3 regions of the Streptomyces sp. NPDC059832 genome follow, and region 3 is predicted to be linked to each of the others. Evidence: riboswitches for the same ligand, from Rfam matches in the RefSeq annotation. Region 3 holds a riboswitch; each other region holds the start of a gene.

Region 1 (10,748 bases), on a different contig from region 3:
TCCCGGAACCGTTGCGTCCCATCAGGGCCGTGATCTCGCCGCCGCGCAGGGCGAGGTCGACCTCGCGGACGGCGGGGACGCCGTGATAGCTGACGGTGATGCCGTGGGCCATCAGCAGCTCTGGACGGCCGGCAGCCGGGGCGGGACGTACCGGGGCGGGCGTCGCACCGGTCAGCGCGGCACGGAGCGGGGCGGCGGCACGGCGGGCGTCGCGGATGGACAGCGGTAGCGGGTGCCAGTGGGCGGCACGCGCGAGTTCGACGATCGGCGGAGCGATGGAGGAGGACCTGAGGATCTCGGCGGGGGCACCGTGCACGACACGCCCGTCGCCCGGCAGGTGGACCACGCGGTCGGCGTACTGGACGACGCGTTCGAGGCGGTGCTCGGCCATGAGAACGGTGACACCGAGGTCGTGGACGAGCCGGGTGACAGCCGCGAGTACCTCGTCCGCGGCGGTCGGGTCCAGGGCGGAGGTGGGCTCGTCCAGGACGAGGACCCGGGGGTGCGCGGTGAGGACCGACCCGATCGCCACCCGCTGTTGCTGTCCGCCGGACAGTTCGTGCAGCGCGCGGTGGCGGAGGTCGGCCAGGCCCAGCAGATCGAGGGTCTCCTCGACGCGCTTGCGCATGACCGCCGGAGCAATCGCCAACTGTTCCATCGCGTAGGCGAGTTCTTCCTCGACGGTGTCGGTGACGAAGCCGTCGAGCGGGTCCTGCCCGACCACGCCGACCACGTCGGCGAGCTCCCGGGGCGGATGGGTGGCGGTGTCCCGGCCGTCGACGGTGACGCGGCCGTGGAGCGTGCCGCCGGTGAAGTGCGGTACGAGCCCGTTGACGGCACCCAGGAGAGTGGACTTGCCGACGCCGGTGTGACCGACGACGAGGCAGAGCTCGCCCTCCTCGATGGTGAGGTCGACCTCACGCAGGGCGGGTTCGGCCGCGTCGTCGTAGTGGACGGTGACCTGATCGAAAGTGATCACGTGGCTCCGGCTTTCTCGGTGCGCTGCGGGGGAACGACCGGGTGGGGCGGGGCCGGCGGCGGTGCGAGGAACCCGGCGGTCCCGGCGAGCAGGATCGCGAAGGTCGGCACGAACGGCAGCGAGGGCCAGCTGAGCGGGTAGATGGAGGGATTGAGCTCGGACGCGTCGTATCCCGCATTGCTGAACAGCAGGACGGCGGAGAACACACCCGCTCCGGTGACAGCCCATTCGGGCAGCCGCCACGGGTCGGGCCGGTAGGTCGTACGGCTCACCCTGCGTCCCCCCAGACGTAGGCCCGCCATGCACAGCACAGCCCCGACCACCATGGCCGGAAGACCGAGGAAGGTGGGCGTGGTCGCGTCGAGGAGCCCGTACGCCCCCGTACACAGACCGCACATGCCGAGAAGCATGAGTGCCCCGGTGGTACGGCGGGACCGGCGCGTCGCGGTCCCGGCGCGTCCGTAGCCCCGGGAGTCCATTCCGGCGGCCAGGCGCAGCGAGCGTTCGAGGGCGTCCTCCAGGACCGGGACGACGATGCCGCGCAGCGCCTTGGGCCCCTTGCCGCGCCCGGCCCGGAGTCTGCGGGCGCGGGCCACTCGTTGCACACTCTGCACGAGTTGGGGGGCGACGCTGATGGCGACGGTGACGGCGACGCCGAGTTCGTGGAGGGCACCGGGCAGGACCTTCAGGGCCCGTTTGGGGTTGGCGAGGGTATTGGCCGCGCCGATGCAGCAGAGCATGCAGGCCAGGCGCAGCCCGTCGGTGGCGGCCGAGAGGAGGGCTTCCAGGGAGACGGGTCCCCCGAGCCGGATGCCCGCGTACCAGTCGGGGGTGGGGATGTGCGGGAGCGAGAAGAGCAAGTGGTCGTGAGGGGTGATGCCGGTGGCGAAGACGGCCCGGAACAGGACGCGGATCGCGACCACGGTGAGGGCGAGGTAGAGGTAGTACTTGAAACCGCGGGCCCAGGGGGCCTCGGTGCGGCGCGCGGTGACGACGTAACCGAGAACGGCGAGCACGAGGAACAGCAGCAGGGGGTTGTTGGTGCGGCTGACGGCGGTGGCCAGGGCGAGTGCCCAGATCCACCAGGCGACCGGATGAAGCGTTCTGGGCAGGCGGCGGCCGCCCGTGTCCGGTGCTCGTCCGGACGCGGGCGTCGTCGCTGCGGGAGTGGTGTGCGACACCCCGGCTACTCCGTACGGCGTCGGCGTCCGGCGGCCAGGACGGCCGCTCCGCCGACGAGCACGATCAGCGAGCCGCCCACCACCACCGGCAGGCGGGGACCCGCGTCGTGCCCGGCCTCCGGTGTCGGGGCCGCGTCGACAACCCTGGTTCCGGGGCCCGCGGACTCCGTGACGGGTGTGGTGATGCTCGGGGAGGGGCTGGGCGACACGGACGCCGACGCGCTGGGCGACGGGCTTCTCGACGGATTCGCCGAGGCGGAACCGGACTTCGACGGTGAGGGCTTCTTGTCCCCGGACGGCTCGGGTCCGGTGTCGGTGCCCGGTGGCAGCCCGGGAGCCCGGTCGGTCGCTGCGGGCTTCCCGGCGTTGCCGTTCGGCCGGGTGTTGTGGGCGCGCAGTTGGTCGGGAGTGAGCTCGGGCCGGCCCGTGGTGCCACCGATGTCGGTGCCGCCGAAGATCCACAGATCGACGCTGCCGGGCTTCGGCTTGTAGAGCATGGCGCCGAGCCGGCTGTACTCCCAGGTGTTCGCGCCCGGGTCGGCGTGCCAGTACGACCAGTAGGCGGAGGCGGGTGGCGTCAGGACGCAGTCGTCCTGCTCGGGTGTCGGGTACTGCTTGCCGCCCCGGTGTCCGCTGTACCCGATGCGGCAGATGAACGCGGGGCCGTCGTGGCCGGTGCCGGTGGTGCGCCAGCCGCCCTGGTTGAGCAGCTCGTAGCCGGTCGTGGGTGTGGTACCGCAGGAGCGGTAGACCGGGCCGCCCCAGTGGCTGAAGTCGACGGCGAGGACGGCTCCGGATGTGGTGGTGCACCGGCCCATGGGCTGCGGATCCGCCGCCGCTGACGGCGCGTTGGCCGTCAGTACGGCGGTCGACAGCAGGAGCGCTGCCGACGCCTGTACGGTCCTGCGTCGCACGGGGGCAGTCATATCCGCCCCCCGGTGGCTGCCCGGCGGCGGGCCACGACGACCACGCGCCACCCGGCACCGACGAGCACGGCCGCGAGACCGACGAGCGCACCGATCCCCGTGCCGGTCGAGGCCAGCGCTCCCCCGCCGGAGCCGCCCGCGTCGGTGTCGACGATGCCGCCCGCCCCTCCTGTCGTGTCCCCGGGGGTGACGATCTGCGGGGTGGCGGCACCGGGGCTGGGCGTGGGCTGCGGCGTGGTGCCGGTCAGGCTGCGCTCCAGGGTGCCGAACGAGACACCCGTCGCCCCTCCGACCGCCTGGGTGGAGGCGCGCAGGTCGGATCCGCGCTGCCCTTCCTTCGCCACGTTGAACCCGCCGTCGTTGTTCTGCTGGCCCGCGAGGAACTTCCGGGCCTTGGCGATCTCGGTGGCATACCGCTTCCCTTCCAGGGCGAGCCCCTGGACGGCGAGGGCGGCGGAGTTGACGGAGTCGCCGGCCGCGCCCGGGAAGCCGCCGTCGGACAGCTGCTTGCTCGCGATCCAGGTCAGCGCCTTGTCGACGGCCTTGTCGGCCTTTTCACCACCCACAAGGTCCAGCGCCATGGCCGCGATGGCGGTGGAGTCGACATCGGCGTCCCCCGTGGCGGGAATCAGGCTGGGCCAGGCACCACTGCCGTGCTGAAGGCTCGCCAGGTACGCGATCGGCTTCTGGGCGGCTGTCTTCTCGTCGGCTCGCAACTGGGCCATGATCGCCAGCGACTGGGCGAAGACGGAAGGGGCATAGGTGTAGGCCCCCTTGGCGGCACAGCTGCGGTCCGGAGCCTTGCTCGGCCCGGTGCACACCGCCTTGTCGAGAGCGGCGACGAGGTCCTTGCCGCCGAAGGAGCGCGGGTCCCGGCCGACGGCCTCGGCCAGCAGAGCGACCTTGCCGATGGAGCCGCCGAGTGCGTACTTCGTACCTGTCCCGGTCCAGTCCTGGAGGGTCCTGCCGTCGCCGTCCTTGCCGCCGTCGTCGAGGAAGTCGACGATGCCGCGGAGCTTGTCGTTGTCCAGTCCGGTGGCCGCGAGTGCGTAGGCGCCGTCGATGGTGAGGCCGAAGTCGGCGCGGGAGGCACCTGGGCCGGCCGCGTAGTACCGGCCCTGCTTGAGGTTGGCCGCGCTGGTGAGGTAGCCCACGCCCTTCTTCAGGTCGGGGCCTTCGCTGGCCGGGAGGGTCGGGCCGCCGGGCGGTCCGGTCGTCGGCGGGTCCGTCGGGTCCGGCTTCTTCGCCGTGAGCCGGGTGAGGTCGGTGTCCGCCCCGGCCAGGACCGCCGGGCCGGTCGGGTAGAGGGCCGCGACGGTGGCGCCCTCGTCGAAGCCGAACCCGCCGCCGTCCAGCTGTTCGCGCGAGAGCCAGGAGACGGCCGCATCGGCCTGCGCGGTGTCGCCGAGAGCGCGGAGAGACTGCGCGGCGTACCCGGTGGCGTAGACGCTGCCGGACGTGGCCCCGGTGTAGCCGGGGAAGGAGCCGTCCTCGCGCTGCGCCTTCTTGAGATAGGTCCGGGCCTTCGTCACCGCCGTGTCCTGGCCGTGCGCCTCATGCAGCGCGAGGGCCACAAGGCCGGTGGTGGCGGGATCGCCGTCGCAGTTCTCGCCGGGGCGGATCAGGATGCTGGTGACCCCGCCGTCGTCGCACTGCAACTGGGTCAGCCGCTCGACGGTCTCGGCCGGAGGTTCGGTGCCGTCCCGGAGCAGGGCGAGCACGGCAAGTGCCTGTCCGTCCGCGTAGGTTGCGTTCCTGAAATCGCCCTTGCCGGTACAACCGGGGGTGGGACTGCCCGAGTCGGGGCCCGCGGCACAGATGTTGTCCACGAGGTCGGCGATCAGGTCGTGGCCGCCGAAGCGGTGCGGGTCGGCGCCCGTGACCTCGGCGAGAAGGGCCAGGCGTGCCGCGGCCGCCGCGTCGGGGGCCTGGTCCTTGCCCGACGGATAGGTGTAGTCGTCGGTGTGGGAGGCGAGGAAGGCGGTGATCTTGTCGAGAGTCGCGCTGTCGCCGTCCGCCGCGGCCAGCGCGTAGGCCGCCTCGGTGGTCAGGAGGTAGGCGGGGGTGTCGGCGCCGTCGTCAACGACGCGTTCGCCGTCCTTGAGCGTGCCGGCGACCCAGGTCGCCGCCGCCGCCACGTCGATCTCCCCGGCCGGGACCGTGGGCGTGCCCCCGGGGTCAGGAGTCCCGGTGCCGCCACCGGCGCGCACCTCGTCGGGGGTGAACGTCGGCTTGCCGGTGGTGCCGCCGATGTCGGTGCCGCCGAACACCCAGGCGTCGACGTCGCCGTCCTTCGGCTTGCGGTCCATGGCTCCGTACTGGCTGTACGTCCACGTGTGCTGGCCCGGCGAAGCGATCCAGTACGACCAGTAGGCCGTGGCCGGCGGGGTGAGTACGCAGGACTCCTGGTCCGTGGTCGGGTACTGCGTACCGGAGCCGAGGCCGATGCGGCAGATGAACGCCGGGCCGTCGTGCTGAGTGCCCTCGGTGGTGAATCCCGCCTCGTGGAGGAGTTCGTATCCGGTCGTCGGCGTCGTGTCGCAGCCGCGCTCGACCTTGCCTGCGAAGGGGCCGAAGTCGACAGCGACGATCGCGCCCTTGGTGGCTGTGCAGTCGCCGAGCGGGTCGGCCGCGGCCGGGGTGATGGTGATGAGTGTCACGCACATGGCAAGCAACAGGAATGCCACTGGTTTCAGGGACAGGCATGCCCTGCTCCCCGCCTGTCGGTCTCTTCGTTGTGCGGTCCCCACCGCAGCCCCCTCGCCTCTGTCTCCGTGGGGACATGAACGTGGCTGAGGCGGCCTCGGCCACGCGTGGTTCACCGCATGGCAGGGCTGGTCGACCACGCCGTAGTCCACGACGGCGCTTCTCGCTGAAGATCAGGCTCCAGGCATTCCGGCTCGCCCGGTGCTACCGGGCCTACGGTTGCGGGTCAGCGCCGGATTCTGACCGGCTTCCCCTGGAACTCAGTGCGTATGAGCCGGATTGGAGCACGCAGAGTGATACCTCGTCAAGACACCGGCCAGGGACGTGGAAGGGCCGCCTGAGGGGCATCTGGCGGGACGGCAGCGCGTCCGGTAGCGTCCTGCGCTGCCACGTGGGGGAACCCGGTGAGAGTCCGGGGCTGACGCGCAGCGGTGTGGGACGGCTGGGGCCGTTCCGAGCCCGAATGCCCAGGCGGCGACGCACCACAGGAAGCCGGTCCACGCGTTCGGGCGGCGGCCCTGCCTGCTGTTGTCTCCCGCCCGGGAAGGCCGTGGGCCCAGGGCGGCGCGCCCCTCATCCCAGGAGCAGGCCATGTCCCGTCCTTTGATCCCACGTCGTCTTGCGTTCACGGCGACCGCCTCCGTCGGGGCGCTCTGTCTGAGCGTCCTGCCGGCCGCTGCCACTGCCACACCGGTCCAGATCGCCACGTCGAGGACGAACGGTGTCACGTACCTCAAGTCCCTTCAGTCGTCGGATGGTTCCTACGCCGGGGCCGGACTGTCGAACGAGTGGGCGTTCAGCGCGCTCGCCTCCGCCGGCACCGCGGCCGTCGACGTCACACCTGGCGGCGACACCACGAAGAACGCGAGATCCGTGTACCGAACCCTGCTGTCGACGGCCAGCTGGCCGTCCGCGACGCCGGTGGTCACCGACTACGAACGCGCCACCCTCAACTCCTACGCGGCGGGCATCGACCCGGCCCGCGTCTCCGCCTCACGCAATCTCATCGGCGACATCTACAGCTACTGGCAGAAGGCCGAGCCCGGATACTTCGGCCCCTCGGCGAACTTCAACGGGACCGTGTTCGCCGCGCTCGCCCTCGGCGGCGCCCGGACGCAGGCGGGAACGCAGCGGATACCCAAGTCCCTGCGCGACTCCCTGATCACCCGCATCCGCGCCAACCAGCACAACGACGGCGGCTGGAACTACGGCAAGGCCGAAGGTGATCCGGGACAGCTCGGCTCGGCCGGCGATGTCGACATGACCGGCGCCGCGATGGCCGCGCTCTGTGTCTCCGGCGTCCCGAACACCGATGCGGACATCGTCCAGGCCAAGGCGTTCCTCAAGAGCAAGCTGGTGCCGGGCAGTGGTGCGTTCAACGCCATGTTCGGCGTCAACACCGACTCCAACGGCTGGGCCGTCTCGGGGCTCAACGCCTGCGGCATCAACCCGCAGACCGGCGATTTCCTCACCTCCGCGGGCAGGACACCCGTGGACTTCCTCATCGCTCAGCAGTTCAACCCCGGTGGCGGCTTCAAGTACCTGCCTGGTGACACCGAGCCGTCCGCCTACGCATCCATCGACGGACTCCGCGCCGTCGCGGGAGGCGGCTTCACCGCCACTCCCCCGGTCCCCGCCACCAGCGGGGCACCCCAGTGGGTGGCCCGGAGCACCTTCGCCTCCGGCACCGCCACAGAACTGGCCCTGACCGTGGACGACGGCGCGGGCGGCTTGAAGGTGTGCTCCGTCGCCTTCACCCCCACCGGCACCACAACCACCCTCGGCGCGGTTCTGGACTCGGCCACGACCGCGGCCACCCCGTCCGGCTGCGTGAGCGGCGTGACCCCCTCCTCCGGAACAGGCACGATCACCGCTCTCAACGGCAAGTCCAACAGCGGGTCGAACACCTGGAGGGTCAGCGTCGACGGTTCGGCGTTCACCGCAGCCGACCGCGGCAAGGTGATCAACGCGGGTGACACCGTCGCTCTGCGCTGGGGCGCCTGAGCCCAGGGAACGTACGGAATCGTGGGAGCGCTCAGGTCTTGATGTGAGCCACGCGTCGGTCGATGGAATCGGCCCGGTCGGCGTGTGTCGCCGGGATGCCGGGCCGGCCCTGCCACGGGAGCGGGCCGGCCCCCCGGCGGCACTCGATGCCGGGTGCGTCGAGCCGGACCAGGTGTGCGCAGCCGTACGCGGAAGTCGTGGAAGTCGATGCGCACGAGGCTTGCGGGCTTGCCGGGCCGGGGGCTGCCCTTGCGCGGGCCCATGCCGACGACGAGCTCGTCCGGGCGATCGATTGCACCCGGCTGTCCGGCCTGCTCGCCTTCGTCCGTCCCGGAGGCACCCGCTCCATGGCGGGCATCTGGAGCAGACCGCGCTGCGGACGGCGGGACCCGGCAGGGGGAACGGTGGATTCGGCCATGGGTGGGGGGCTTCCAAAGAGGCTTTGGTCAAGGCGCTTCGGCGAATCGAGGTGCACCCATGCCGCCGTCACGAGGAACGGACGGAGAACTCCCGGCCCTCGCCCTACCGCCGCACGACCGGGACCGGCGGCGCCAGGACATGGCGGTGCGGCCGGCGCCGTCATGCCGGCGCCGGCCGCTGAGGAAGGTTTCCGGAAGCTGGTGCCGCATCAGGCAACGTTCGCCTCGTTGCATCGTGCCGGTCGATTCCTGCACCGGGCGACACCGGACGGCGTTTCCACGGTGCAGAAGTCAGTGCACGACCCGTTGGCGAGTCGTCGCTCAGCTTGCCGCTGGACGACGGCCGACGAGTCCGAGCAGCCGCTCCAGGGCGGGAGAGCCCGCGGAGATCTCGACCGCCGGGGCGAACGCAGTCCTTGCCCGGTCGTCGGACGGTGCTCCGGTCGGGATCTGCGCCGCGACCTTGAGTGAGTGGCGGACGAGGTCGGCGCCCGGATCGTAGGCAACGCCGATGGTCTGAGCGACGTCCCAACCGTGGACTACGCAGTCGAGCACATGCATACCGAGCGCGGCCCGGCCGGGAAAGAACCCGAACTCCCCGATCTGGAGCGAATGGTCCAGGACATCCTCGGCGAACGCCGTCGTCATGGCGTCGGCCGAGTCGAGGTACGCCTGGTAGGGATCCCCACCCAGGTTGCCCTGGTCCCAGGCCCGGAGGTCACCGGTGACGCCTGCTGCGGCGGCCGCGAAGCCGAGGTTCTCGCTCACTTGGTGGCGGAGCAGGCCGTGCAGTGTCCAGTCGGCACACGGCGTTGGAAGACGAAGCTGATCCGGGCCAATCTGCGCGATCACCGCTCCCAGAGTGGCGAGAGCACGGCGGTCCAGTTCCCTGATATCCACGGACGCGACGTTAGCCGTGCCCCCGCTTTCGGGGCCACTCGTTTTCGGAAACGCCTCGGCCTGTCCCGACGCCTGTCGGGGGCGAACGTTGCCTGAAGCGCACCAGGCTTTGGCCAAGGGCTGTCCCGTAATCCCTGGTGGATCAGCGTGCGGCGTCGGATGCGGTGCGTCGCAAGGCGGAGGGGCCTTCGAATACTGGATGTATTCGGGCGTTCCGACAACGCGGCGAGGTGCCGTAGCTGTCGTCGCACGCCCGCCAGGGACTACGGGAACGCGAGAACCCGGACCGCCGTGCGTACGCGAGGGAGTCAGCGTCCCGAGGCAGACGTTCCGGGTGCCCTGCGTACGGGATGCTTGCTCAGAATGGAGACCCGGTTGAAGGCGTTGATCGTGATCGCCACCCATATCACCGCGGAGATCTCGTCGTCACCGAAGACCTCACAAGCCGCACCGTAGGCGGCCTCCTGCGCGGCGGCGTTCGCGGGATCGGTGGTCGCCTCCGCCAGAGCGAGCGCCGCGCGTTCCCGCGGGGTGAACACCTCCGTGTCCCGCCAGGCCGCCAGCACCCCGAGGCGCTGCGTGGACTCACCCGCGCGGAGCGCCGCCCTGGTGTGCACGTCGAGGCAGTAGGCGCAGCCGTTGAGCTGCGAGACGCGGAGATTGATCAGCTCCACCAGCACACGGTCGAGGCCCGCGTCGGCGGCGGTCGCACGGACCGCCTCGGAGGTCTGCACCAGGGCGTGGTACGCCTTGGGCGACTGCTTGTCGACGAAGACCCGTCGGTTGCCCGGTGTTGCCGTCACGTCGCTCACTCGGTTCTCCTTCTGGCCATAACGGTCCGCCCGCCCTTGCCGTGCGCTTCGGACGCCGGTGCTCTAGGATCCAACCATGATAGTTGAATATCCAACAAGTACTGCGCCGGGGGTGCCCCACGATGAACGACGCTGAGACCGAGCCGGTCGGGACACGCTGCGCGGCTTCGCCGGACGAAGGGCACAGCGACGGGACGCCGCAGGTCGAGGTGCTGTCCGCGCGCGATGTCCCGTTGGGCGGCCCGCGGGCGATGACGGTGCGGCGCACCCTGCCGCAGCGGAGCCGCACTCTGATCGGCGCCTGGTGCTTCGCCGACCACTACGGCCCCGACAACGTCGCCGAGACGGGCGGCATGGATGTCGCGCCCCACCCCCACACCGGGCTGCAGACCGTGTCCTGGCTCTTCAGCGGGGAGATCGAGCACCGCGACAGCATGGGCAGCCACGCCTTCGTGCGTCCCGGTGAGCTCAACCTCATGACGGGCGGGCACGGCATCAGCCACACGGAGGTCTCGACCCCGGGGACCACGATCCTGCACGGTGCCCAGCTGTGGGTGGCGCTGCCCGAGGAACACCGGCACGCGGAGCGCGACTTCCAGCATTACGTCCCCGAGCCCGTCCGCCTGGACGGGGGCGAGGCCAGGGTCTTCCTCGGAACACTCGCCGGCAACGCATCCCCGGTGCGGACCTTCACCCCCCTGCTGGGCGCCGAACTCCTCCTCGACCCGCACGCGAGAGTCACCCTCGCCGTGAACACCGGCTTCGAGCACGGCGTGCTCGTCGATCAGGGAAGCATCCGCCTGGGTGAATCCCCCGTGCTC
Region 2 (10,748 bases), on a different contig from region 3:
GCTTCCCGCGAGGCCGAGCCGTACCGGCCCCGACTCGCAGTCCACGACGACGGACGCGATGCCCTCCGCCTCGTGCAGCCGCGCCGCCCGGGTCGCCAGCGCCACCGGATCGGGCCCCCCGGTCGCCCGCCCGTCGGTCACCACGACCAGCAGCGGCCGACGCGACGGATCACGCAACCGCTCCACCCGCAGCACCTCATGGGCCTTCAGCAGCCCGGCCGCGACGGGGGTGCGCCCACCGGTCGGCAGCAGCTCCAGCCGCGCCGCCGCGGCGTCCACCGAGGACGTCGGCGGCAGCGCCACCTCGGCGTCCTTGCCCCGGAAGGTGATCAGCCCGACCTTGTCCCGCCGCTGGTACGCGTCCAGCAGCAGCGAGAGGACCGCACCCTTCACGGCGGCCATCCGCTGCCGGGCCGCCATCGACCCGGAGGCGTCCACCACGAAGAGCACGAGATTGCCCTCGCGCCCCTCCCGGGCCGCCTGCCGCAGATCGTCCCGCCGCACCACCAGCCCGCGCCCCGACCGCCCCCGCGCCCGCTGATGCGGGGCGGCGGCCTGCACCGTCGCCGCCAGATGCAGCTTGGTCAGGGCGCCCTGCGGACGCCGCGCACCGGTCGTACGCCCGTGCTCGGTGCGCGCCCGGGACCGCCGCCCCGCCGCGCCCTCGCCCAGACCGGGAACGCTCAGCATCTTCGTGCGGAACGGTTCGCCGGCGCGCACCGGTTGCTGCTCACCGTCCCCGGAGGACTGGCCCTGCCCCTGTTCCTGCCCCTGCTCGGGCACGGACGGCGCGGGCGTGTCGCCGGCCTCGCCCTCGGGCTGCGGCGGCGTGTCGGGGCCGTCGCCCCGCGGGGGCCGGCCGCCACCGGGGCCGTCCGGGTCCGGGTCCGGGTCCTCGTCCTCGCCGCGGTTCTGCTCCAGCGTGTCGTCGAGCTTGTCCTCGTCCAGCCCCGGCGCGTCGAACGGATTGCGCCGGCGCCGGTGGGGGAGCGCGAGCAGGGCCGCCTGCCGCACGTCCTCGGCGAGCACATCCGTACGTCCCGCCCAGGCGGCCAGTGCGGTGGCCGTCCGCGCCATCACGATGTCCGCGCGCATCCCGTCGACCTCGAAGGCCGCGCAGGTCGCCGCGATCTGCCGCAACGCCGCGTCCCCGAGCCGCACTTCGGGCAGCAGCGCACGCGCGGCGACGATCCTCGCCCGCAGCGCGTCCTCCTCGTCGGCCCAGCCGGCTGCGAAAGCCGCGGGGTCGTCGTCGTACGCGAGACGCCGCCGCACGACCTCGACCCGCTGATCCGTCTCCCGGGACGCGGCGACCTCGACGGTCAGCCCGAAGCGGTCGAGCAACTGCGGCCGCAGTTCGCCCTCCTCGGGGTTCATCGTCCCGACGAGCAGGAAGCGCGCCGCGTGCCGTACCGAGACGCCTTCGCGCTCGACGTACGAGGCACCCATGGCGGCCGCGTCCAGCAACAGGTCCACGAGGTGGTCGTGGAGCAGGTTGACCTCGTCGACGTAGAGAATCCCGCGATGCGCGTCGGCGAGCAGGCCCGGCTCGAACGCCTTCACACCCTCCGCGAGCGCCCGCTCGATGTCGAGCGCCCCGACGAGCCGGTCCTCGGACGCGCCGACGGGCAGCTCCACCATCCGGGCGTCCCGCGACACACCGGTCCCCGCCTCATGGGGCCCGTCGGGACACGCCGGGTCCGGCGACGCGGGGGCGCAGGAGAAACGGCATCCGGACACGACGTCCACCCCCGGCAGCAGCGCCGAGAGCGCGCGCACGGCGGTGCTCTTCGCGGTGCCCTTCTCTCCCCTTACGAGCACGCCACCGATGTTCGGTGCGACGGAGTTGAGCAGCAGGGCGAGTTGCAGGTCCTGCTGCCCGACGACGGCGGTGAACGGGAAATGCGTGCTCACGAGGCGATCCTTCCTGCGGGTGTATGGGCATGAACAAGGCGGCCTCGGCCGGCGCCCGGGGTCATCGGCGGCCTCCGGGGGCTCCGGGCGCTCCGGGGGCGATGAAGGGAAGCCCCGACGGCGCGCCCGACTCTATGAGCCGCAGCAACGCGTCGGTGTCCGCGTGCTCTTCGACGAGATCGCCGAGGCGGTCGAGCTGTTCCTCGCGCAGCGCCGCGAACCCGGTGTCGGGAGCGGGGACGAAGCGCCGGCCGGCGGCCCGCGCGACCTCGGTCAGGAAGCGGCGGCGGAATTCGTCGCTCTCCAGCGAACCGTGCCAGTGGGTGCCCCACACGGCGCCGACCCGGCAACCGTCCAGGAACGCCTCTCCGCCGCGTACGTCCGCCACGCCGTGGTGGATCTCGTACCCCTCGACCGGCGCGCCGAGCGCCTCGCCGACGGGCCGGGCCAGGGTCTTCTCGCGGTCGAAGCGGACGCGTACGGGGAGGAGGCCGAGGCCCTCGACCAGCCCGGCCCGGGACTCGACCTCGTCCTCGATGCGCTCGCCGAGGAGCTGGAAGCCGCCGCAGATGCCGAGGACCGGCCGGCCCTCGGCCGCGCGCCGCGCCAGTGCGTCGGCGAGGCCGCGCTCGCGCAGCCAGGCCAGCGCCTTCACGGTGCCGCGGGTGCCCGGCACGACGACGAGGTCGGCGTCGGACAGCTCCTCGGCGCGGTCCACGAATCTGACGACGACGCCGGGCTCGGCGGCCAGCGCGTCCACATCGGTGAAGTTCGACATCAGGGGCACCGCGCACACCGCGACGCGCAGCACGTCCTCGCCGTGCGGCGGCGCGACGACCGATTCGCGCACGGCTCCGCGCAACGAGACCCGCAGACCGTCCTCCTCGTCGATGCCGAGGCCGTGGGCGAAGGGCAGCACCCCGTACGTCGGCCGCCCGGTGATGTCCCGCAGCATCTCCAGGCCCGGCTCCAGCAGCGACACGTCGCCGCGGAACTTGTTGACGAGATAGCCGGCGATCAGCGACTGGTCCTCCGCGGCGAGCAGCGCCGTCGTACCGAAGAAGGAGGCGAAGACGCCGCCGCGGTCGATGTCGCCGACGACCACCACCGGGAAGCGCGCCGCCCGTGCGATGCCCATGTTCACGATGTCCGTGCGCCGCAGATTGATCTCGGCCGGGCTGCCCGCCCCCTCGCAGATCACCGCGTCGTACGTGCCCCGGAGCTGCTCCAGGCAGTCCACGACCGTGGAGAGGAGCGCTTCCTGCCTGCCCCCGTGGTAGCCGCGCGCGCTCATCTCGCCGACCGGCTTCCCCATCAGGACGACCTGGCTGGAGCGGTCGCTGCCGGGCTTGAGCAGGACCGGGTTCATCAGCGCGGTCGGCTCGACGCGGGCGGCCTGGGCCTGCATGGCCTGGGCGCGCCCGATCTCGGCACCCTCGCGGGTGACGAAAGAGTTCAGCGACATGTTCTGCGCCTTGAAGGGTGCCACCTTCACGCCCCGGCGCACGAGCCAGCGGCAGATGCCTGCCGTCACGACGCTCTTGCCCGCGTCGGAAGTGGTTCCGGCGACCAGCAGTCCGCCGCTCATGTGCTTCTCCGTCCTGCGATGCGAGGCGCTGCCGTCCGGCGCCCCGCGATCCGTCGTGCGGCGAGGGCCGCGCCGATCCGTCCCGCCACGCACACGCCGAGGGCCAGCGCGCCCACCCGGCGCGACAGCCGTACCGCGCGCTCGATGTCCTCGGTCTCCACGGCCCGGCCCGTCTCCCCGTTGAGCACGGGGCGGTGCTCGATCCGGCCGCCGTACGCGAGGGTTCCGCCGAGGCGCACGCCGAGCGCACCCGCGAACGAGGCTTCCACCGGGCCCGCGTTGGGGCTCGGGTGCTTGGCGGCATCGGCCCGCCAGGCGCGGACCGCTCCGCCCGGCCGCCCGCCGGCGGCCACGGCGAGCAGGGCCGTGAGCCGGGCGCCGGGCCAGCCCGCGAGGTCGTCGAGGCGGGCCGAGGCCCAGCCGTAGCGCCGGTGGCGGGGCGACTTGTGACCGACCATCGCGTCGAGGGTGTTGGCGGCCCGGAAGCCGGCCAGCCCGGGGACCCCGGCCAGCGCGCCCCACACCAGGGCGCCGACCACGGCGTCCGAGGTGTTCTCCGCCACGGACTCCACCACGGCGCGGGCGATCTGCGGCCCGTCCAGGGACTGCGGGTCGCGCCCGCACAGATGCGGCAGCCGCTCGCGGGCCAGGTCGAGGTCACCGGCCGCCAGGGCGTCGCCGATGGCCCGCGCCTCGCGCCCCAGGGACGTACCGCCGACGACGGACCAGGTGGCGGCCGCGGTCAGCGCCACGGAGGCGGCGGGGCTGCGGCGTACGGCGCGGGCGATCAGCGCGGCACCACCTGCGGCGCCTCCGGCGCAGACGAGGGTGTGCAGCGCGCCCCACCCGCGGTGGTCGCGCCACAGACGGCGTTCGACGCCCGCCGCGGCCCGCCCGAAGGCGGCGACCGGGTGTCCCCTGCGGGGGTCACCGAGCAGCAGATCGCCGATCAGACCGGCCGTGGCGCCGTACGCGAAGATGCGGTCGGCTCGCACGGCTCAACCGGCCGTCGCGCCTCGGAGGACCTTCGTACAGGCGGCTCTCGTCGAGAGCGCCGGAACAGCGGACGCAGGGCGGCCAGGCATGGCGATATGTCCTCACTCAGGGTCCGCGCCCTGGTTCGACGTGACCGGCGACGAGAGTCTCCTGGCTCCCGGATCCGCGGTTCCCCCGGCCTTCCAGCCCGCTCGCGCGTGCCGTGACTTCCGGTGTGGGGGACCGCTCCCCGGTGACAGTGGCGGGACCGCGCCGGATTCGCACCGGCTTCCTCTGCTGTCGCCGTAATTGGCTCCGGCAGTCCACCACGCTCTGCGAACGCCCGTCAACCTGCCGTTGACCTGCGACGGCGCAGTGTGCTGAGACCCACATCGGGCCGGACACCCGTGGTGTCCGGCCCGATGGGAGAGCGTGCGCGGGAGCGGCTCAGGCGACGATCAGATAGATGCCGTACGCGACGGCCGCCGCGCACAGCGTGAAGCAGACGTACGCGCCGGCGCGGGCCAGCAGCAGCGAGCCGCCGGAGCCGCCCTGCGCCGCCGGTTCCGGCTGCTTGGAGAGGCCGACGATGCCCAGGGTGAAGAGGCCCACCAGCGCGACGGTGACAACGAGGGAGACGCCGAATACGGAGCCGAGGGCTGCCCAGTCGATGTTCATGCTGAATCCTTAGACGGCCGGGTCAGACGGTGGCGGGTCGCGCCGGGTCCTGGGTGGTTCCGGCCGGGGCCGGAATGGTGGTCATGAGGTTCTGGGCCGTCGCCTGGGCCGCGGTGGGCGGCGGGCTGACGGCGGCGATGGCCGTGGTGACGACACCCGCGGGCTCGATGCCGACGTCCGCCGGCGCGACGTCGTCGTGGCCGACCGGCTTGCGGCGCGACACCAGCCAGATCGCGCCGGAACCCGCGACCAGCAGCACCGCGACGACCACGACGCCCCAGGTGCCCTGCTTGGTGAGGAGCTCCGCGCCCGCGCCGACCAGACCCGCGGCCGGCAGGGTCAGACCCCAGGCGACGAACATCCGGGTGGCGGTGGACCAGCGGACCACACCGCCCTGGCGGCCGAGGCCCGCGCCCATCACGGCGCCGGAGCAGGACTGGGTGGTGGAGAGGGAGAAACCGAGGTGCGAGGAGGCCAGGATGACGGTGGCCGCGCTGGTCTGGGCGGCGAAGCCCTGCGGCGGCCTGAGGTCGGTGAGGCCGCTGCCCATGGTGCGGATGATGCGCCAGCCGCCCAGGTAGGTGCCGAGCGCGATGGCCGTACCGGCGCAGACGATGACCCAGACCGGCGGGTTGGCGCCCGGGTGCAGGACACCGCCGGTGACCAGGGCCAGGGTGATGATGCCCATGGTCTTCTGCGCGTCGTTGGTGCCGTGGGCGAGGGAGACCAGTCCGGCCGAGGCGATCTGGCCCGCGCGGTACCCCTTGGCGGTGGCCTTCTCCTGGGCGTCGTTGCGGACCTTCCCGCCGATCCGGTACGTCAGCCTGGTGGCCAGCAGCGCGGCCAGACCGGCGACGATCGGGGCGGCGAGGGCGGGCAGCAGCACCTTGGTGACGACGGTGCCGCCGTTGACGGACGACCAGCCCGCCGACATCACGGCCGCGCCGATCAGACCGCCGAACAGGGCGTGCGAGGAGCTGGACGGCAGTCCGACCAGCCAGGTCAGCAGATTCCACAGAATGGCGCCGACGAGTGCCGCGAAGATGACTTCTGTTCGCAGCCCGTCCTCGTTGATGATCCCGCCGGAGATCGTCTTGGCGACCTCCACCGACAGGAACGCGCCGACGAGATTGAGAACGGCGGACATGGCCACCGCTGTCTTCGGTCTGAGTGCACCGGTCGAGATGGTTGTCGCCATCGCGTTCGCGGTGTCGTGGAAACCGTTCGTGAAATCGAACACTAGAGCTGTCACGATCACAATCGCGAGTAGCAGCGTGATGTGTTCCATTTACCCAGGCAATCGTTCGACGTCATTGGCATGTGGACCGTAGGCAACCTGGGTGAACGGAAGGTGAACTAGGCGGGGCGTCGGGGTGTTCCAAACCGGAGCGGAAGCATTCCGCTTGTGTCCGGGCGAGGCGTGGCCCGGCTTTCCGGCGGGGCGCGGCTGTGGCCGATCGCATACCCGTTCGCCTCCGGGGCTGACAGGATCGGCGTATGAGCGAGCAGCAGCGGGACGCGATCAGGCGCGCCTGGGACGGTGTCGTCACCACCGCCCGGCGGACGGCGGCCGAGGGCCTCGTCGTCGGGACCTCGGGAAACGTGTCGGCACGGGTCGGCGACACCATCCTGGTCACGCCGAGCGGAGTGCCGTACGACCGGCTGGGTCCCGAGGACGCCGTCGGCGTCGATCCGGAAGGCAACCGCGTACTCGGCGAACTGGCCCCGACCAGCGAACTGCCGCTCCACCTCGCCGTCTACCGGAACACCGACGCGGCCGCCGTCGTGCACACCCACGCGGTGCACGCCACGGCCGTCTCCACACTGGTCCCCGAGGTCCCGTCGATCCACTACGCCGCCGCCGTGCTGGGCGGCCCCGTCCGCGTCGCGGCCTACGCGCGCTACGGCACCGCGGAACTGGCCGAGAACATGCTCGCCGCCCTGCACGGCCGTACCGGCTGCCTGCTCCAGAACCACGGAACCGTCACCTACGGAACCACCCTGGACGAGGCGTACGACCGGACCGCCCAGCTGGAATGGCTCTGCCGGCTCTGGCTCACCGCGAGCTCCGTCCCCGGACACACCCCGAACCTGCTCTCGCCGGAGCAGCTGCGCGATGTGCAGGAGGCGCTCAAGGGGTACGGACAGCCGGGCTGACCCGGCCGGCCCGATCCGCCGGACAGCCCCGTCCGCTGGCAGGGTCCCGCGCTGCCCACGACACTGGAGCAGTGCGCCCGGCAACAGTTACGGCAGCAGCCGTCACCACGATCCTCGGCGTCGGTGCGGCAGCGGTCGCGGCCGGCCGGTTCGCCAGCGACGCCGCCCTCAGGGCGCCGTCCGGACGACCGCTCCCCGCCGACCGCAGACTCACCGTGCACGCCACGGCGGCCGGGCAGGTCACCCTGACCCGCTCCTTCACCGCCCTGCGGCCCGGCATGTACGGACTGGTGAGCAAGGACGTCCATGCCGTGGTCGGCCCGGTGATCGAGCACGCCCACCACGCCCCCGACACCGTCGTCCGCAGACTGGAACGCGTCGACCGCGGCAGCCTGGAGACCGGCGCCAAGGTCCGCGTCACCCCGCAGCTGCACAGCGGCGACCCGTTCTCGGCGCTCGGCCTCCATCACCGGGAGGTCGAGATCCCCGGCGAACTCGGCGCCCTGCCCGCCTGGTTCCTGCCCGGCCCCCGCGACACCTGGGTCATCACGGTGCACGGCCTCGGCACCACCAGGGAACACCCCATGAACGTCATGAGGTTCCTGCACGACCTGCGCCTGCCCGTGCTCGACCTGGCCTACCGCGGCGACACCGGAGCCCCGCGTTCCCCCGACGGCCTCGCTCATCTCGGCGAATCCGAATGGCGCGACCTGGACGCCGCGATCCGCTTCGCCGTGCGGTACGGAGCCGAGAAGGTCGTCCTGCACGGCTGGTCCACCGGTGCCTCGATGGCGCTGCACGCGGCCGTCAACTCCGCGCTGCGCGACCGGATCTGCGGTCTCGTCCTCGACTCCCCGGTGCTGGACTGGGTCGCCACGCTGCGCGCCCTGGCCGTCGCGCGGGGCGTCCCGGCCGCCCTGCTGCCGCTCGCCGTCCGCGCCGCCGAGGGGCAGACCGGACTGCACGGCGCCCGGCTGCTGGACGGCTCCCTCGCACCGGCCCTGCAGGCCCCGACCCTGATCTTCCACGGCCCCGACGACAGGCTCGCCCCCTGGCAGCCGTCCCGCGATCTCGCCGCCCGCCGCCCGGACCTGATCGCCCTGCACGCCGTGCCACAGGCTCCGCATGCGGCGATGTGGAATGCCGACCCGGCCCACTACGAAGAGACCCTGCGCCGCTTCCTGACGCCCCTGATGTGACCTGATGAGGGGGATCGGCCATTTGGTCCCGGGCCCCGTCCACCGGCCCCTCCACCGGGAATTCGGGTTCCGTTTGGGCTTTCGGGCCGTCAGGAGCAAGACTGCTCCCCGTGACGTCCCGTAACCCGCGCGACTCCAGGCTGCGACTTGTCCGCCCGCGACCCCTTGCCACCGCTCGCAAGGCCGTGACCACCCGGCGCACCAGGCCGGCCCCCCGCCCTCCGGAGGGCACCCCGCCCCGGTCGGAACTGGCCCGGCAGGCCAGGACGGCCCTCGCCGATGCCGTACGGATCGCCCACTGGGCAGCCGACGGCGCGATCCCCGGCGCACCACCGCTCGCCGCCCAGGCGCTCCAACGGGCCGCGACAGCTCTGGAGTTGTCCCCGGCCCAGGTGCGCTCCGGCTGGGACCGGGCCAGGCTCGCCGGCCTCGTCGAACTGCACGGCGACACCGCGCGCCCCGGGTGGCGGCTGCGCGCCTGGGACCGCGACGACTCCGCCGTGCTCCGCGGCTGGGTGGCGCTCTTCGACGCCTGGTCGCTCGTCCACCCGGCGCCCGTGGACATCGAGTCCACCGCGGTCGCCGAGGCCGTCGAGGCCGTGCCGCAGGTCCTCTCCCTCCTCCAGCTCTCGGCGGGCCCGGTCACCGTGCCCGCCCTGCTGGACCTGCTCGGCCAGCGCGTCGCGGAACTCCGCGAGGAGCGTTGCGAAGTGCCCTACGGGCCCCAGTCGCTGCCGGTCCCGGCCGAGTCCGCTCCCGCCGGGCACCCGGCCGCCCTGGTGGCGCTGCTGCTGGACTGGGCCCTGGAGGGGCTGGCCGCCGTCGGCGCGCTCACTCTCGGCGCCGGACACGCCACCCTCACCCCGCTCGGCAACTGGGCGGTCTGGGTCAAGCTGGAACAGATCTGCGTCGCGGCCCAGAGCCCGGCCGGGAACATCGAGCAGTCCGCCGCCGACATGCTGCTCGGCTGCGCCCGGCTCACCCCCGGCCCGGCCCGCGACGAATACCGGGCCTGGCTGGCCGCCCGCCCGGTCGGCAGCGCCGTCGCCGAACTCCTCGCCGTCGCCCGCGGGGAGGACGCGCTCCTGCGGGGGCTCGCCTTCGAGGCGCTCCGAGTCGTCGGCGCCCCCGCCGAGCCCGAGGTGCGCTCCGTCGTCGCCGACCCCTCGCTGCGCCCCTACGCGCTGCTCTGGCTGGCCGAGTACGACGGAGCCGACCCCGAGGACGCCCAGGACGTCCTCAGCCGGGAGGAGGCCACCTGGCTCTGGGTCGACACCGCGGCGGCCGTCGCGGACCACGGCGAGACCGGGCTGCTGGTCCGCCATCTCGACTCGGCCGTCCAGGGCACGGTGCCGGCCCTGCTGGACGAGGTACGGGCCGTAGGCCACCCGCGCACCGTGCAGGTGCTGGTGGCCCTGGCCGCCGCGCACCCGGACCCGGCGCTGGCCAAGGCGGTGCGCCGGGCCGCGTTCCAGGTGCACACCGGCGGCGCCTGACACCCCGCGCCGGACGGGCCGCCCCGGCCCGTCCGGCCGTCAGTCCGCCGACCCCGGCGCGTACGTACCGAAGCTCCACACATTGCCCTCGGCGTCCCGTGCCATGTAGTCACGCGAGCCGTAGTCCTGATCGGTGGGCGGCATCAGGATCTCCACCCCGTGCTCCACGGCTCTGGCGTGGTGCGCGTCGACCTCGTCGACCACGACGTAGACGCCGGCGGGACCCGCGCCCTGCATCGCTTTGGCGAAGACGCCCTCGCGGCCCTTGGAGCCCAGCATCACCCTGCCGTTGCCGCAGGACAGCTCGGCATGGAGCACCTGGCCGCCCTCGCCCTCGTACACCGCTTCCTCGGTGAAGCCGAGGCCCTCCGTCAGTGTCCTGATCGCGGCCTTCGCGTCGTCGTACAGAATCGTCGGATAGATCGTCGGAACACCGGCCTGTGCGCCTGCCATGACGCTCACCTCGTCTCGTACTCCCGTGACCCGCTTCTGTGATCTGTGTCTCAGTCTTCCATCGGCCACTGACAACGGCCCGGCGCGGTCCCGGGGCCCGGGGCTCAGCGGAAGGTGTTGCAGTCGGCCATGTCGCCGCTGCGGAAGCCGGTGGTGAACCACTGCCGGCGCTGCGCGGCCGAACCGTGCGTCCAGGACTCCGGCGTGACCCGGCCCTGGAACTTCTCCTGGATCCGGTCGTCGCCGACCGCGGCCGCCGCGTCGAGTCCGTCCCGGATGTCCGCCTGC
Region 3 (8,763 bases):
GACGGGGATTCCTTTCGGGGCGCCGGCCTTGTTGTGCGGCCGGGCGGTCGTCGTGGTGAAGGGGAGTGGGTGCTCAGGCCGCGGCCGGGGCGGCGTCGATGGTTTCGACGGTGCCGGTGGCTATGTCGAACACCCAGCCGTGCAGCGTGAGCGTCCGGGCGGCCAGGGCACGGGCCACGGAGGGGTGGGTGGTCAGGTTCTGCAGCTGTGCGGCCACGTTCGCCCGCACCAGCGCGGCGACCTTGGCCGGTCCGGACGCGGCCGGCTCGGCGGCGGCGCGGGCCCGCGCGGCGTCGGCGTGCCGCAGCCAGCCGGCGACGACCGGCGCGGCGCTGAGGTCGTGCTCCTCCGCCAGGGCGGTCATCGCGCCGCAGGAGGAGTGGCCGCAGATGACGATGTCGGTCACGTGCAGTACGGCGACGGCGTACTCGACGCTTGCCGCGATGCCGTCCGGGCCGGATGCGTACGCGGGGACGAGATTGCCCGCGGTACGGATGACGAACAGCTCGCCCGGGTCGCTCTGCGTGATCAGTTCGGGGACCACGCGGGCGTCGGAGCAGCCGACGAACAGCGTCTTGGGCCGGTGGGTCGTGGCCAGGTGGGCGAAGAGCCCCGCCTTGGCGGGAAAGACGTCGCGACGGAAACGCGCGAGGCCGCCCGTGAGGTCATGCATCGGTCACTCCTTTCGGTGAATGCCGGCCCGACGGGCTGACGAGATTCACCATGCATGACCTCCATATATAGTGTCCAAGTCTTGTTATCCATGATTCTTATAGATCGCATCAATAGTGTGAGCTATGCTGCGCGTATGGGTCCGGAACTACGTCACCTCCGCTATCTGATCGCGGTGGCCGAGCACGGTAATTTCACGCGCGCCGCCGAAGAGCTGCGCATCTCGCAGCCGACACTGTCCCAGCAGATCAAGCAACTGGAGCGAGCCGTCGGTGTCCAGCTGCTCGACCGAAGCGGTCGCGGCGTCCGCCCCACCGACGCGGGCGAGGCCTATGTGCACTACGCGCAGCGGGCACTGCGGGAACTGGCGGCCGCCGACCGCGCCGTCCTCGATGTCGCCGACCTCTCCCGGGGGCATCTGCGGCTGGCGGTGACGCCGACCTTCACCGCGTATCTCGTCGGCCCGCTCGTCGAGGCGCTGCACACGCGCCACCCCGGCATCACGCTGGACCTGCGGGAAATGACCCAGGACCGCATCGAAGCGAGCCTTCTGTCCGACGATCTCGACCTCGGGATCGCCTTCGCGGGATCCCATCTGCCCGGCATCACCGCGACCGCCCTGTTCACCGAGACCCTCAGCCTCGTCGTCGCCACGGACCGTGCCGAGGACCGGGGCGATGGACCGCTGCCGGTGAGTGACCTGGCCGACCAGCAACTCGCCTTGCTCAGCAGCGACTTCGCCACCCGGAGCCATATCGACGGCTACTTCGCCCGGCATCGTGTCAGTCCGCCGATCACCGTGGAGGCCAACACCATCCAGGCCCTCACCGAAATCGTCCGGCGTACCGGCCCGCTGGCCACCGTGCTGCCCGACGCGGTCGCGGACGACCACCTTCACCTCACGCCGATTCCCCTCGACCCTCCGCTGCCCGCCCGTGTCGCCACCTTGCTGCACCGGGAGAGCGCCTACGAGAGCGCCGCCGCGCGCGCCTTCTCCCGGCTCGCCCACGACCTGGTCCGCGCGCGCGGCTACGCACCGGCCTGAGAATCCCGTGCCGCGGACGGCATACCGAATATGGACGTCGAGTGATGAGAGAATTGAGGACATGACAGGGTCTGGAGACTTCGAGCCGGAGTCGGAGCGGGTCACGCGCCAACTGCGTGACGAGATCATCGACGGTGTGCGTGAGCCGGGCAGCAAGCTCGTCGAGCGCGAACTCGCCGCGGAGCTCGGGGTGAGCAGGCTGCCCGTCCGAGAGGCCCTGAAGGCGCTGGTCACCGAGGGGCTGGTGACACCCAGGCCGCGGACCTGGGCCGTCGTGCGGGAGTTCACACCGGCGGACGTCGAGGACCTCGACGAGGTCCGCGCGGCCCTGGAGACGCTGACCTTCCGGCTCGCCGCCCAACGGCGCACCCGCGCGGGACTTGAGAAGCTCCGCTCGGATCTCGACGCCGAGCTGAAGGCGGCGGAGAAGGGAGATGCCGTACGGGCCCACCGGGCCGCCGCCGACTTCCACGAGACGGTCACCGAACTGGCCGACAACGAACTCCTGAACGAGCTCCAGAGCGCTCTTCGCAGCAGGATGCGCTGGCTGCTGGGGCAGCACGACGACCTGGAGGGCGTCGCGCAGGAGCACGAAGGCCTGTACAAGGCGATTGCGGAGCGTGATGTCGCGCGGGTCGAGAAGCTGGCCGACGAACACCTGGTGACAGGTCGCAACGCGGCCGCCGCGCGACGCAAGCACCAGGGCTGAGCGGTACGGCCCGGCCGGCGCGCCGATCCGCCGGCCCCCGGGCCTGTCCGCCGGATCGGAGTCCCTTCAGGCACCGGCCGGGGCGGCGCGCATGGCGGCGGGCCGCCCCCGCGAGTGCTCAGACATAGACGATCCCGTCCGGGACATCCGGGCGGATCTTTGTGCCGATGTTCCGGTCGAGCAGGTCGCCGAGTCGTTCCAGCGGACCGATGAGTGCCCGTCCGCCGGCCCTGGCGACCCGCACGGCGGCGTCCACCTTCGGCTTCATCGACCCTTCGGCGAAGGCCAGTCGGGAGATCGCCTCCGGCGAGGCGGTGAGAATGCCGCGCTGCTCGGACGTCCCCCAGCCCTCGCTGACGAAGTAACCGTCCGTCAGCATCACGAGCATGTCCGCAGCCCCCGCCACCGCGGCGCGCATCGAAGCGGCCGACGTCGAGGCCGTCGAGCGCATCACCGGCTCCCGGCCCATGCTGGTCGGCTTCGGCCGTGCCCTCGACGTCGTCCCCGGAATGACGCCGACCACGATTCTGCACGCGGGCCCGCCCATCACCTGGCTCGCGGCCGGTGAGGGCGCCGGTCACACCTATGACGCACTGGACCCGCAGGTGGGTATCGACTACGTCCTCGCCTCGCCCGGCATCGACGCGCACCGCGCCCGCGTCCTCAGCACCCGGGCATCCGATCACCTGCCCGTGAGCGTCGACAGCACCCTGCCGTAGCGATCGGCCGGGCGCCGGCCCGCCGGATCACCCGCCCAGCAGCCGGGCGATCTCGTCGAATCCGCGCTGCCGGGCGTGCTGGAGCGCGGTGGTGCCGGTCCTGTCCTCGATGGTGGGATCGGCGCCCGCGGCAAGGAGGAGCTTCACGGTCTCCTGATGGTCCTCCCCACCGTCGCCGAGGATGACGGCCTCCAACAGGGCGGTCCAGCCGAGGTCGTTGACGTGGTCGACGTCGATGTCGATGTCCGGGTTGGTGGTGACCTCCCGGACATAGGCGACGTGGCCGTGTTCGCCGGCCGGGATGAGGGAGGTGCCCCCGTACCTGTTGACGACGGTGTAGTCGGGGTCGGCCGCCGCCAGGGTCCGGGCCATGGCGGCGCTGCCGGTCACGCCCGTCACCAGCCACGGTGTGTCGTGCTGCCGGTCCAGGGCGTCCGGATCGGCGCCGGCGTCGACGAGGACTCCGGCGGCCCGGACGTGATCGCCGGTTGCCGCCAGCAGGAGCGGGGTGCGGCGGTCCTTGTCGCGGGTCTCCAGGCCGGCGCCCCGCTCGATCGCGTCGCGCACCGCGTCGGCGTCACCGGAACGTGCGGCTTCGAGCAGATCCCGGTCGGCGTCCGACCGCTCGGCCGCGCCGGTGGGGGAGAGGGGGCCGGCCCCGATGACCGAGGGTTTCCGCCGGGTGTCGGTGTCGCTGTCGGACGGCGTGCCGCATGCGGTCGCGAGTGCCGCCAGGCTCACGAGCGGGACGATCAGGAAGGTGGCGCGTCGTGTCGAAGGCATGGTTCCTCGCAATCCGTGGGGGCGGGCCCGGAACGGTGCGGGGCCCGCACCCTCCATGCTCGACGCGCCGGGCGGACTCCGCCGTCGCTGGACCGGCCGGTGATGCGCGGGCGTCGGGACGACACCGGTGTCGTCCGTTCGGACGATGCGCGGCCTCGCCAGGACCCGACCTCCCTCTCTCCCGCGCCTGGGCCCATCGGCGACGGCGGTGCGGAAGGACACGACAATTTCCGCCACCGTGCCAGGTGTTGAACGAATGCTGATCCCTTGTCGGCCCGGGGCTGGGACAGTGGGCGGGTCAGTTTCGTCTCCCGCACCAGAGGGGTTCCCATGCGCTTACGTCGATTCACCCGCACCACTCTCACCACCTTCGCCGCGGCAGCGAGTCTGTGCGCGGTGCTGACGCCCGGCACGGCCGTCGCGCAGGAGCGGCCGACCGGTTCCGGTACCGGGACCGCCGAGGTGGTCAACACCGAGTCGCCCGCCCGACTCGACGCCTACTGGACCCCGGCGCGGATCCGCGCGGCCGTGCCGATGCCCGCGCCCGACGCCGTCTCCGCGGCGCGGCCCTCCGCGGGCGTGGTCGCCGAGGCCGACAGCGAGCCGGTCCACATACCCGCGACAAGAGCCCTGGCGGGCTCAGGAGTTCAGACCCGTGCCAGCGTGTGGGGCACGGTGGGGCGCCTGTACTTCACGATCCCGGGCAAGGGCGACTACATCTGCTCTGGCAACGTTGTCACGAGTAACAACCGCTCGGTGGTGGCCACCGCACGGCACTGCGGCTTCGGTGAGGGCGGCACCAACTACCGCTTTGCGCCCAACTACAACAAGGGCAACGCGCCCCATGGCTGGTGGGGCTGGCGCAGCGCGGGCTGGGTCACGGGAGGCGGCCAGGAGAACGACAACGCCTTCCTCGTCCTGGACACCCCGGACGGCCGACGCGTGCAGGACGTCGTCGGCTCCACCGGGCTCGGCTTCAACTGGTCCAGCAACTACGCGCACATCATCGGCCTGCCGGCCGACAAGGACTATGCCGTGTGGTGCGAGGGGCAGGGTTACGCCGGTCCCGGCGGGCAGCGCCTGATGAACAACTGCAACGGCCTGTCCGGCGGTGCCAGCGGCGGTGCCTGGATCGAGAACTATCAGCCCGACGGCTCCGCGATGCAGACCGGCGCCTACTCCGGCAGCTACGGATCGGCGGCGGCCGCGTCCGCGTACGGCAATGCCGCGTACGACGTCTGGAACGGCGCCCAGAACGCCTGACCGGGCCGCCCTTTCCGTACGCCGCTCCGGGGCGGGGCTCTCGACCCGAGGCCCCGGAGCGGTTGCCGGTCACCGGTCGGTTGCCGGGCCATCGCTGTAGTGTCCCGGCCATGGATGCGTTCATGGATGCTGATGAGGTGCTGGTTTCCGTCCGTAAGTACGATGGCAGCCTGCACTGGCACCACTCCATGGTCCGGCTGGGCGAGGACGAGCACGGGGTCTGGCTCGGGGCGCCGGTCGGCACCGTCTACAGCAAGGGCGCCGAGGGACCCGTCTATGCCACGCGGGAGGCCAGGGTCATGCTCTTTCCCCGTGATGCCTGGTGGACGGCGCTGTTCCAAGCGGCTCCCGCGCGGCTGGAGGTCTACTGCGACGTCACCACCCCGGCCCGGTGGCTGCACCCCGGGGAGGTCACCATGATCGACCTGGACCTCGACGTCTGCCGCGTACGTGACGGGGGAAGCGTGTTCGTCGACGACGAGGACGAGTTTGCCGACCACCAGGTCCGATACTCCTACCCGCCCGACGTCGTCGTCCGGGCCACGGCGTCGGCCGACCGGTTGAGGGCTGCGCTCACCGCGCACGCGGAGCCCTTCGGCAGCCGCTGTCGGTCCTGGCTCGCCGAGATCTCCTCGCGCTGACCGGTATGCCGTCGCGTTCCCCTCGGGGTGGGGAACCCGCCGGTTCTTCCGCGAAGGAGAGTGGTGAGGGCCGGGGCGAGCCACACGAGCAGAAGCCGCGGACCACCCCTCGTCGACCAGCCATGACCTGGCCGCACGTGCGCAAACCGGTGCACACCGACCATCCCCCTGACGGTGCGTCAACCCATGCACGCTAAGCTGCAAGTGCCCCGCGGGGGAAGTCCGGTCGAAATCCGGCGCTGACCCGCAACGGTAGGCGGAGCCCGAGACATGGCCCCGTAAGCCCGATTACCCGCGGTGGTGAAGGCTCCTGTCGATTCGCCGTGGACTGCGAGTGGTGCTGCGCAGGGCGCTCCGCGTCCGGGCTGCTCCTTTGATCACGTAGGTGCACGGCCCGAGGCGAAAGCGATCCGCCCGTGGCCACACCCCTCGTCCGTAAGCCCGCCGTGCCCTCACGCACGGCCCGTGCCGGGGCCGGGCCCGCGCCGCCCCGGCGCGTGTCGCCGGCGCTGCTCCTTCCCCTCCTGTGTGCCGTGCTCCTGGTCTCCCTCGTCTGCGGGGCGGGCATCGGGGCGTCGGGGCTCTCCTGGAGCGAAGTGCTGCGTTGTCTGCGGGCCGGGCTGACGGGCGGCCGAATAGCCCCGGACCAGGTGCCCGCGTACACCATCGTCTGGGAACTGCGCCTTCCGCGAGCCGTGCTGGCCGCGGTCGTCGGGGCCGGTCTCTCGGCCATCGGCGTCGCCGTGCAGGCCATGGTCCGCAACGCCCTTGCCGACCCGTTCGTCCTCGGCATCTCCTCTGGCGCGGCGGTCGGTGCCAATGCCGTGCTCATCTTCGGCGCCTTCGGCACGCTGGGCATCTGGGCGCTGTCCACGGCGTCGTTCCTTTCCGCGCTCCTCGCCATGATGCTGGTGTACGCCATCGCACGCACCGCTCGTGGTCTGACCCCGCTGCGGCTCGTCCTGACGGGCACCGCGATGTACTACGGCTTCTCGGCCGTCACCACCTTCATGGTGTTCGCGGCCGAGCGCGGTGAAGCCGCACGCTCCGCGATGATGTGGATGCTCGGCAGCCTCGGCGGAGCCGACTGGGCCTCCGTACCGATTGCCGCGGGGGCCGTGCTCGGCGGTCTCGCCCACCTCGCCTGGTCGGCACGTCGGCTGAACGCCCTGGCCATGGGCGACGAGACCGCTGCCGCGCTGGGGGTGGACGCGGGGCGGCTGCGCAAGGAACTGTTCCTGGTCTCCGCGGCCGTCACGGGGGCGGTGGTCGCGGTGAGCGGTGCCATCGGCTTCGTCGGACTGATGGTGCCGCACGCCGTACGGATGCTCGTCGGCGCGGACCACCGCCGGCTGCTGGCCGTCGCACCACTGGTGGGTGCTGTCCTGCTGATCTGGGTGGACATCCTCTCCCGCGTGGTGCTCGCGCCCGCCGAACTGCCGGTGGGCGTGCTGACCGCGGCCATCGGCGTGCCGTGCTTCGTACTCCTGATGCGCCGTCGCTCCTACACGTTCGGAGGCGCCTGATGCGGATCGACATCGATGCTCTGACGGTCGAGATCGCCGGCGCGCGGCTGGTGGAGGAGGCCACACTGGGAGCGGGGGAGGGGCAGCTCGTCGGTCTGGTCGGGCCCAACGGCAGTGGCAAATCCACCCTGTTGCGTTGTGTCTACCGGGCTCTGCGTCCCTCGGGCGGCACGGTGCGGCTCGGCGGCGAGGATCTGTACGCCATGAGCGCGCGCGAGAGCGCGCGCCGGCTGGCCGCACTTCCCCAGGAGGCGGCCACCGAATTCGATTTCACGGTTGCCGAGGTCGTGGAGATGGGGCGGCTGCCGCACCAGTCGTCGATGGGACGGACCACCGACGAGGACCGGCAGGCGTGCGGGGCCGCGCTGGCGGGAGTGGGCGCCGGCCACCTCGCCGACCGCGGCTTCCTCACTCTTTCCGGCGGCGAGAAGCAGCGGGTGCTGATCGCCCGCGCGCTGGCTCAGCAGCCCCGGCTGCTGGTGCTCGACGAGCCGACCAACCATCTCGACATCGCACAGCAGCTGGAAGTGCTGGCGCTGGTGCGCGACAGCGGGCTGACCGTCCTCACCGCGCTGCACGACCTCAACCTCGCCGCACTCCACTGCGATCTGCTCCATGTCATCGACGGCGGACGGATCGTCGCCTCCGGCGCTCCGCACGACGTGCTCACCCCCGACCTGCTGGCCGAGGTCTTCGGCGTACGGGCACACCGCGTCCCGCATCCGGAGACCGGCGCCGTCCAGCTGCTCTTCGACCGTCTTCGCCCCGCTCGACCCGATTCCTGAGGAGTCACCGCCGCCATGCACAACCTCGTACGTCCCGCCGCGATCGTGATCGCCGCCGCCCTGGTCCTCACCGGCTGCGGTGCGGAAATGCCCTCCGGCCAAGGAGAGAAGGACAGCGCTCGGAAAAGCACCGGCCACTATCCGGTGACCGTCGAGAACTGCGGCCAGAAGAAGACCTACGACAAGGCCCCGCAACGCGTGGTCACCAATGACGTCGGCATCACCGAGATCATGTTCGCGCTCCAACTGGAAGACCACATGGCGGGTTATGTGATGCCCGAGGACAAGGGCGACCTCACGTCCGTTCCCTGGAAGGACGGATACCGGAAGGCCAAGTGGCTCTCCAAGGAGAGGATCAACAAGGAACTGGTCCTCGACGCCCGTGCCGATCTGGTCTTCGCCGGATGGAACTACGGATTCAGCGAGGGGGACGGGTTCACTCCTGCCGAACTCCGGAAAGTGGGCATCGGGTCGTATCTGCTGAGCGAGTCGTGCCGCAACGGCAAGGGGAAAGCACGCGGGGTGATGGCACCGCTCGACGCGCTCTACACCGATTTGCGGAACCTGGGAAAGATATTCGATGTGGAGGACCGTGCGGAGGCCCTCGTCGCGACGTTCCG

What was found. A riboswitch is a leader RNA that binds a small molecule or an ion and turns the genes downstream of it on or off. The one in region 3 is predicted to bind cobalamin.
Region 1: it holds a riboswitch for cobalamin, as region 3 does, so the genes downstream of both, ACFV8T_RS28750 (prenyltransferase/squalene oxidase repeat-containing protein) here and ACFV8T_RS22435 (FecCD family ABC transporter permease) in region 3, are expected to answer to the same signal.
Region 2: it holds a riboswitch for cobalamin, as region 3 does, so the genes downstream of both, ACFV8T_RS25880 (cobalamin biosynthesis protein) here and ACFV8T_RS22435 (FecCD family ABC transporter permease) in region 3, are expected to answer to the same signal.

The regions. Positions count from the first base shown of each region.
Region 1 is NZ_JBHWIY010000019.1:77,376-88,123, reverse strand. It holds gene ACFV8T_RS28765 (ABC transporter ATP-binding protein) at 1-979, opposite strand, end outside; gene ACFV8T_RS28760 (CbiQ family ECF transporter T component) at 976-2,160, opposite strand; gene ACFV8T_RS28755 (hypothetical protein) at 2,166-3,086, opposite strand; gene ACFV8T_RS28750 (prenyltransferase/squalene oxidase repeat-containing protein) at 3,083-5,752, opposite strand; cobalamin riboswitch at 5,954-6,094, opposite strand; cobalamin riboswitch at 6,187-6,261, shown strand; gene ACFV8T_RS28745 (hypothetical protein) at 6,384-7,796, shown strand; gene ACFV8T_RS28740 (TIGR03086 family metal-binding protein) at 8,537-9,115, opposite strand; gene ACFV8T_RS28735 (carboxymuconolactone decarboxylase family protein) at 9,424-9,927, opposite strand; gene ACFV8T_RS28730 (pirin family protein) at 10,050-10,748, shown strand, end outside.
Region 2 is NZ_JBHWIY010000015.1:115,617-126,364, forward strand. It holds gene ACFV8T_RS25870 (putative cobaltochelatase) at 1-1,914, opposite strand, end outside; gene ACFV8T_RS25875 (cobyric acid synthase) at 1,976-3,502, opposite strand; gene ACFV8T_RS25880 (cobalamin biosynthesis protein) at 3,499-4,497, opposite strand; cobalamin riboswitch at 4,642-4,773, opposite strand; gene ACFV8T_RS25885 (hypothetical protein) at 4,925-5,155, opposite strand; gene ACFV8T_RS25890 (anion permease) at 5,178-6,443, opposite strand; gene ACFV8T_RS25895 (class II aldolase/adducin family protein) at 6,653-7,312, shown strand; gene ACFV8T_RS25900 (alpha/beta hydrolase) at 7,384-8,511, shown strand; gene ACFV8T_RS25905 (hypothetical protein) at 8,697-10,007, shown strand; gene ACFV8T_RS25910 (VOC family protein) at 10,047-10,460, opposite strand; gene ACFV8T_RS25915 (neutral zinc metallopeptidase) at 10,565-10,748, opposite strand, start outside.
Region 3 is NZ_JBHWIY010000012.1:102,334-111,096, reverse strand. It holds gene ACFV8T_RS22475 (carbonic anhydrase) at 74-673, opposite strand; gene cynR (transcriptional regulator CynR) at 809-1,717, shown strand; gene ACFV8T_RS22465 (GntR family transcriptional regulator) at 1,779-2,426, shown strand; gene ACFV8T_RS22460 (hypothetical protein) at 2,545-2,814, opposite strand; gene ACFV8T_RS22455 (hypothetical protein) at 2,813-3,145, shown strand; gene ACFV8T_RS22450 (ankyrin repeat domain-containing protein) at 3,173-3,928, opposite strand; gene ACFV8T_RS22445 (peptidase) at 4,259-5,191, shown strand; gene ACFV8T_RS22440 (DUF402 domain-containing protein) at 5,314-5,832, shown strand; cobalamin riboswitch at 6,002-6,147, shown strand; gene ACFV8T_RS22435 (FecCD family ABC transporter permease) at 6,249-7,358, shown strand; gene ACFV8T_RS22430 (ABC transporter ATP-binding protein) at 7,358-8,143, shown strand; gene ACFV8T_RS22425 (ABC transporter substrate-binding protein) at 8,159-8,763, shown strand, end outside.